2 regions of the Stenotrophomonas sp. YJH_SMC_17 genome follow, and region 2 is predicted to be linked to the other one. Evidence: predicted binding sites of a transcription regulator. Region 2 holds the regulator's gene; the other holds the start of a gene.
The links. The regulator FliA, encoded in region 2, starts transcription of late flagellar genes. The targets are predictions, from matches to a motif close to TAAAGTTTNNCNNNCNNNGGCCGATAA.
Positions count from the first base shown of each region.

Region 1: the regulator FliA is predicted to act here: its motif matches at 1,191-1,217, upstream of AC5P8Z_RS12015 (GGDEF domain-containing protein).

Region 1 covers NZ_JCAFUU010000003.1:492,455-495,987, forward strand. The annotation lists gene AC5P8Z_RS12005 (YqcC family protein) at 1-284, shown strand, start outside; gene fghA (S-formylglutathione hydrolase) at 307-1,137, shown strand; gene AC5P8Z_RS12015 (GGDEF domain-containing protein) at 1,324-2,769, shown strand; gene AC5P8Z_RS12020 (hypothetical protein) at 3,006-3,344, opposite strand; gene AC5P8Z_RS12025 (DegV family protein) at 3,422-3,533, opposite strand, start outside.
Region 2 covers NZ_JCAFUU010000012.1:9,299-12,831, forward strand. The annotation lists gene AC5P8Z_RS19370 (chemotaxis protein CheA) at 1-911, opposite strand, end outside; gene AC5P8Z_RS19375 (protein phosphatase CheZ) at 914-1,519, opposite strand; gene cheY (chemotaxis response regulator CheY) at 1,519-1,911, opposite strand; gene AC5P8Z_RS19385 (RNA polymerase sigma factor FliA) at 1,969-2,712, opposite strand; gene AC5P8Z_RS19390 (MinD/ParA family ATP-binding protein) at 2,709-3,533, opposite strand, start outside.

The sequences.
Region 1 (3,533 bases), on a different contig from region 2:
CCCCGATCGAGCAGGTGCTGCGCGCGCTGGGCTGGGTCGAAGGCGAGGTCGGTGCCCCGCGCCCGGTGGATTCACCGTTCGGCATCGATGAGATGCCGTTCGAGCACTGGCTGGCGCAGGTCTTCCTGCCGCGGCTGCACGAGGCCCGCGCCGATGGCCGATGGCCACCGCGCAGCGATGTGGCGGTGGCCGCGTACCGCAACCTGGATGGCCAGCCCGGCGTCGAGCCGCTGCTGCGCCTGCTGTCGCAGCTGGATGAGTTGATCAACACACGTGACGGCTGACGCCGGCACGCAGGAGAGTCCCATGGAACGCATTGAACACCGCGCCTGTTTCGGTGGCTGGCAGGACGTCTACCGCCATCATTCGACCACGCTGGGCTGCGACATGCAGTTCGCCGTGTACCTGCCGCCGCAGGCGGATACTCAGGCGCTGCCGGTGCTGTACTGGCTGAGCGGCCTGACCTGCACCGAGCAGAATTTCATCACCAAGGCCGGCGCGCAGCGCTATGCGGCCGAGCATGGGGTGATCATCGTCGCACCCGACACCAGCCCGCGCGGTGACGATGTGGCCGATGCCGAGGGCTACGACCTGGGCAAGGGCGCTGGCTTCTACCTCAATGCCACCCGCGTGCCGTGGGCGACGCACTACCGCATGCACGATTACGTGGCGCAGGAGCTGCCGGCGCTGATCGAAGCGAACTTCGCGGTGACCGATGCCCGCGCGATCAGTGGCCATTCGATGGGCGGCCATGGCGCGCTGGTGATCGCGCTGCGCAACCCGGGGCGCTATCGCAGCGTGTCGGCGTTTTCGCCGATTGTCGCGCCCAGCCACGTGCCGTGGGGTCAAAAGGCCTTCCATGCTTACCTCGGCGACAACCCCGCCGACTGGGCAGCGTGGGATGCCTGTGCGCTGCTGGCCACCGCCGAAGAGCGCCTGCCGCTGCTGGTCGACCAGGGCGAGGCCGACGAGTTCCTGCAGACCCAGCTGCAGCCACAGCGCCTGCAGGAGGCCTGCGCGGCCGCCGGCCATCCGCTGACCCTACGCCTGCAGCCTGGTTACGACCACAGCTACTACTTCATTGGCAGCTTCATCGGCGAGCACATCGCCCACCACGCCCGCGCCCTCAACGCCTGAGGCGTCTGCGGTAGTGCCGGCCGCTGGCCGGCCCCCCCAGGGAGATACGGAACTGCAGGTTGCCGACCACTGGCCGGCACTACCGGGCGGTGCCCGCGGCGTGTTGTTTTGCCGCAGTGGATCACGCCGCTGTAGCGTGCCGGCGCGCTATCGTGCGCCCATACGGCCTTGCGGATGGGGGAAGGCATGCCGGTAGTGCTGGCGCTGCTGTATGTGCTGTGCCATGGCGTGGTGCTGGCCCTGTGGCCCGGTCCCGCCGGGGCGGGTTCCTTCGTTTTCCTGACCGGCGCCCCGTTGCTGGCTGCGGTCGCCTGCCTGTGGCGGGCCCGCCGCGACCGCGCGGCGCTGGGGTGGCGGGCCACGGCGTTGGCGCTGCTGCTGTGGGCCGGCGGCATGGCGTTCAACATGATCGACGCTCTGGGCGCCGGCCGTGCCGATTTCACCCCGCGGGCTAGCCTGTTCCTTTACGTGCTTTACGGTGTGCCCCTGGTGTTCATCCTGGCCCGGGCGCGCCGGGAACGGGTCAGCATCAGCCTGATCGATGCGGCGATGGCGGCGCTGCTGGGTGTGCTGTTCTTCGTGCACGCGCAGTCGTTTGCCGCCCGTGTTGACATCGACGACCACGCGTTGTCCAACATGCAGCGCATGTTCGATATCCAGAACCTGTGCATCGCCATGTTCGCGGTGGTGCGCTGGCTGGCCGGCGACGTTCCCGAGCGGCGCACCTTTTTCCGTGCGCTGGCGATGTATGCGGTCACCTACCTGTTGGTGGCGTACTACATCAACCACTACACCTCCGACGATGCGTTCGGTGCCTATGCCGACCTGCTGATCGATCTGCCGTTACTGTTGTTGGCGCTGCTCGCACTCAGCCAGGCACCCGCGCGGATCCTTGCGCCGCATCCGCGGATGGCGCGCACGGTGCAGGCGGCCGGCCCGATGATCCTGCCGTTGCTGCTGCTGGTGGTCGGCACCCTGGTGGTCGACCATGCGCGACCGCTGGCGGTCAGCGGGTTCGTGGTGGCGACGCTGGGCTTCGGCCTGCGCAGCATCCTGCTGCAGGTGGACCTGATGGAACGGCAGGCGTCGCTGGACCAGCTGGCGCGCCAGGATGGCCTGACCGGCGTGGCCAACCGGCGCGAGTTCGACGCGCTGCTGCTGGCCGAGTGGAACCGCGCACGGCGCAGTGGCACCGAGCTGGGCCTGCTGCTGTTGGATATCGACCACTTCAAGGCCTTCAACGACCAGCACGGCCATCCTGCGGGGGACCGCTGTCTGCAGGCGGTTGCTGCGATTCTGAAGGCAGGCGCGGGCCGTGCGGGCGACAGTGTTGCGCGGTACGGGGGCGAGGAATTCGCGGTGATCGTGCCGGGAAGCCCGTTGTCCAGCGTACTGGCGCTGGCTGAGCGCCTGCGCGAGGCGGTGGAAGCGCTGCCACTGGCGGAAGGATCGGTCAGCATCAGCATCGGTGTGGGGTACCTGCATCCGCCAGCGATGGCCAGTGCCGATCAGCTGCTGGCCGATGCCGATGCCGGCCTGTATGCGGCCAAGCGGGCCGGCCGCAACCAGGTGATCCTGCATGCGCACGTGCTGGATGACGAAGGCAGCACGCACGGCACGATGGATTGCTGATCCGGATCCGTCGGTGACGCGCTGACGGCGCATTGCCTCCGGACCGCATCCTGCTCTGGTCGCTCAGAATCGACCTGCTTGAAGTGCCGTCCCCCAGCGCATCACGCTGGACACTCTGGCCGCGCCGGCTAGTGGCTGTGTGCACTCCGTGCAACCTGCATGGGGGGCGGCACGACAGTGCGCTCGACCGGAAGAGTCGAGCGCGCCAAATTTCACCGGCGACGCCGGCGGATGCCTCAACGCACGTCGCGCAGTTCCCAATGGTGGCCGGCCAGCAGGCGCAGGCGCTGCTTGAACACGTCGCTGTCGATGCGGGTGGTGGCCACCAGGTTGATGCGCAGATCCTTCTGCTCGCCGGTCACGGTGGCATCCGGATCGGTTGCCCCCCACTGCGGCTCCACCGCATCCGGGTCGGGCTGCTTGGCCTTCCAGCGCTCGAACAGCGTGCCGCTGCGCAGGGCGTCCTGCAGCTCTTCGGCGAAACCGGCGGCGCCCTGCGAATGGAAGGACAGGTCAGGATCGTTGCCGCGGGCCTTGGACGGGTCGGGCAGGCTGATGTGGTACTGCGCAGGCATGGTGTTCTCCTTGAAGTGCGGCAAGGCTGGCACAGTCGCGGTGGAATCGATGTGCAGATTCCCGCCACGGTCGGCCTTCATTCAAACCGATGCGGCCCATCGGCAAAGCCCACGGTGACCGCACCCTTGCCGACGTTGACCATGCCGGTCAGGCTCATCACCGATTCGTACACGGTCACGCCGTGGCCG
Region 2 (3,533 bases):
TCGCGGGCGACCTTGGGAAAGCGCGAGAACACCTTGCCGACCGGCTGCATGCGGGTGCGCATCACCGCCGACTGCAGGCGGGCAGTGGCAATGTCCAGCGTCGATACAGCGCGGTCCAGCTCCTCATCGCGCAGGCGTGCGCGCAGGGTCTTCAGGCGGTTGCGTGACAGCACCAGTTCGCCGATCAGGTTGACGATCGCATCCAGGCGCTTGGTATCCACGCGCACGGTGTGCTCGGCTTCGGCCAGCGGTTTGGCGGCGGGCTTGGCTGCCGGAGCGGCGGCCGCTGGGCGAGGCGCCGGCGGGGCAGCGACCGGCTTGCTGCCGGGCGCGGCGCCACCATGCAGCTGGTCGAGCAGGGCTTCGAACTCGTCTTCGCTGATCAATCCATCGTCCGCCTTCTTCGCCGGTGCGACCGCAGTCGGCGGGTTGCCGCCGTGCAGCTGGTCGAGCAGGGCCTCGAATTCGTCTTCGGTGATCAGGTCGCCGCCAGCGGCAGCCGGTGCGGCGGCGCTCGGGGCCGCGGTACCGCCACCGTGCATGTCGAACTGGGCGATCAGCTCCGGCGGGGCGTAGCCCGGTTCGGTGCCCGACGACACCGCGTCGAGCATTGACTGCAGGTAGTCCAGCGATTGCTGGGCGGCGTCGAAGTGATGGGCCTGCAGCACGGCCTGCCCGGCGCGCGCGATCCCCAGTGCTTCTTCGGCGGCGTGGCACAGCTCGACCATGGCGGTGACGCCGAGGAAGCCGGCGCCGCCCTTGAGCGTGTGGTAGCCGCGGAACACCGCGTTGAGCTGCTCGCTGTCCTGCGGCGCCTGCTCCAGCGACACCAGCTGTTCGCCCAGGCGGTCCAGGATTTCCTGTGCCTCGATGATGAAATCGGCAGTGATGTCGTCGGATACCGCGCTCATGGTTACAGCCCCAGATCCGACAACAGGTCGTCGGCGTCGTTCTGCGAGACCGCGTGGCGGTCCAGTCCCTTCAGTGCCGGCCCGGCCAGTTCCGGGTCGGTGCGATGCTGTTCCGGCGGCAGGCCGAGTGCGCCGAAACCTTCGTGTACGCGGCGCACGATGCCGACCACGCGCCGGATGATCTGTCCGGTCAGGTCCTGGTAGCTCTGGGTCAGGGCGATTTCGGTGAGGTTGTGGCGGATGCGCTCGAGCTGCGCGTCCTGGCCGGGCTGCAGGCCTTCGGCGCGCAGCTGTTCGGTCAGGCTGCGGCATTCCTCGGCCAGGTCCAGGGTGCGGTGGGTGGCCTGTTCGGTCATCGCCACCACGTGGTCCAGGCGTGCGCAGGCGTCGTCCAGTTCACCGGCTTCGCTCGGCACGGTCGGCAGTTCACCCAGCGCCTGACCCAGCTCGCGGGCCAGCCGCGAAAGGCCGCTCATCATCGGCTGCGTGCGCAGCGCGACCAGTCCGTCGATGCGTTGCCGCCAAGCGGCTTCGTCACCGGACTCCAGCGCGTCCAGGGCTTCCTGCAGGCGCAGGGCGAGGGCGTTCCTGTCGACCGTGGTATCCATCAGGCGCTGGCCGCCAGGCGTTCGAAGATCTTGCCCAGCTTCTCTTCCAGCGTCTGCGCGGTGAACGGCTTGATGATGTAGCCGTTGACGCCGCTCTGTGCCGCTTCGATGATCTGCTCGCGCTTGGCTTCGGCGGTGACCATCAGCACAGGCAGCGTTTTCAGCTTGGCGTCGGCGCGGATCGCCTTCAGCAGCTCGATGCCGGTCATCACCGGCATGTTCCAGTCGGTGACCACGAAATCGAACGGCTGGCTCTGCAGCAACGACAGCGCGGCATGCCCGTCCTCGGCTTCGGCGGTGTTGGTGAAGCCCAGATCGCCCAGCAGGTTCTTGACGATGCGACGCATGGTCGAAAAGTCGTCGACGATCAGGATGCGCATGTTCTTGTTCAAAGCAGAGTTCCTTTGTTGTTCATTCCGGGCGGCCGGGGGCAGCCGCCTCGGGGATGTTCATTCTTCAAGGCCGGCGTCGACCGCCTCGAATATCTTCAGTCGGCCCCGCAGGCGCAGTACCGCCTGGCCGTGGATCTGGCAGACCCGCGATTCGCTCACGCCGAGCACTGCGCCGATCTCCTTCAGGTTCAGCTCCTGCTCGTAGTACAGCGAGAGCACCAGCTGTTCGCGCTCGGGCAGGTGGCCGATGGCCTTGCCCAGCTCGCGGCCGAATTCGCCGCGCTCCAGCACCTGCTGTGGGGTCGGGCCGCCCTGGGCGACGGTGTCCAGCTCGCCCTGGTCCTCGATGCGCGATTCCAGGCTCAGCACCTGGCCGCGTGCGGCGTCTTCCATCAACCGCAGGTACTCTGGCAACGGCATCTCCATCGCCGCGGCCACTTCGGTGGCGCTGGCGGCACGGCCGCTGCTCTGTTCGAGGCGGCGGATGGTGGCGGCGGCGTCACGCGCACGGCGGTGCACCGAACGCGGCACCCAGTCGCCGCGGCGGATCTCGTCGATCATCGAGCCACGGATGCGGATCGAGGCATAGGTCTCGAACGAGGCGCCCTGGTCGGCGTCATAGCTGCGCGAGGCTTCGATCAGGCCCATCATGCCGGCCTGGATCAGGTCGTCCACTTCGACGCTGGCCGGCAACCGCGCAGCCAGGTGGTGGGCGATGCGCCGCACCAGATCCGAGTGCTGGGCGATGACCTCGTTGGCTGCCGAGCGCTGGACCTCCCGGTACTGGGCTGCGCCTTTCATGCGGCCACCCCGCGCTGCTTGAGGATGCGCTCGAGGAAGAACTCGACGCCGCCACGCGGCTCGGTCGGCGCCTGCCAGCGGGCGGTGCGGCGGGCAATCTCGGTGATCGCCAGCGCGGCCGGGCTGGACGGATAAGCCTTCACCACCGGCTGCTGGCGCTGCACCGACAGGCGCAGCCAGTCATCCTGCGGCACGCAGCCCAGGTAGTTCAGCGAGACATCGGCAAGGAACTTCTCGCAGACGCGGGTCAGCTTCTCGTACAGCACGCGGCCTTCGTTGGGATCGCGCACCATGTTGGCCACCACCTGGATGCGGTCCACGCCGCGCTCGCGTGACAGCACCTTGATCAGCGCGTAGGCATCGGTGATCGAGGCCGGTTCGTCACAGACCACCACCACGGTGTCCTGCGCGGCCTGGCAGAAGGTCAGCACGCCGTCGGTGATGCCGGCGGCGGTGTCGACCACCATGATGTCCAGCTCGCGTTCCAGTTCGGAGAACACGTTGACCAGGCCGACATGCTCGGCCGGGGCCAGCTCGGCCATGTGCCGGCGGCCGGACGCGGCCGGGACCACCAGCACGCCATTCGGGCCTTCGACGATGACGTCGTCCAGCGAGCAGCGGCCGGCGACCAGGTCGGCCAGCGTGAAGGTGGGGTTCAGCCCCAGGATCACGTCGATGTTGGCCAGGCCAAGGTCGGCGTCCAGCAGCAGCGTGCGCTTGCCCATGCCGGCCAGTGCCACGGCCAGGTTGGCCGAGACATTGGTCTTGCCCACGCCGCCCTTGCCGCCGGTCACGGCGATGGTGCGCACAGGGCCGAGCGG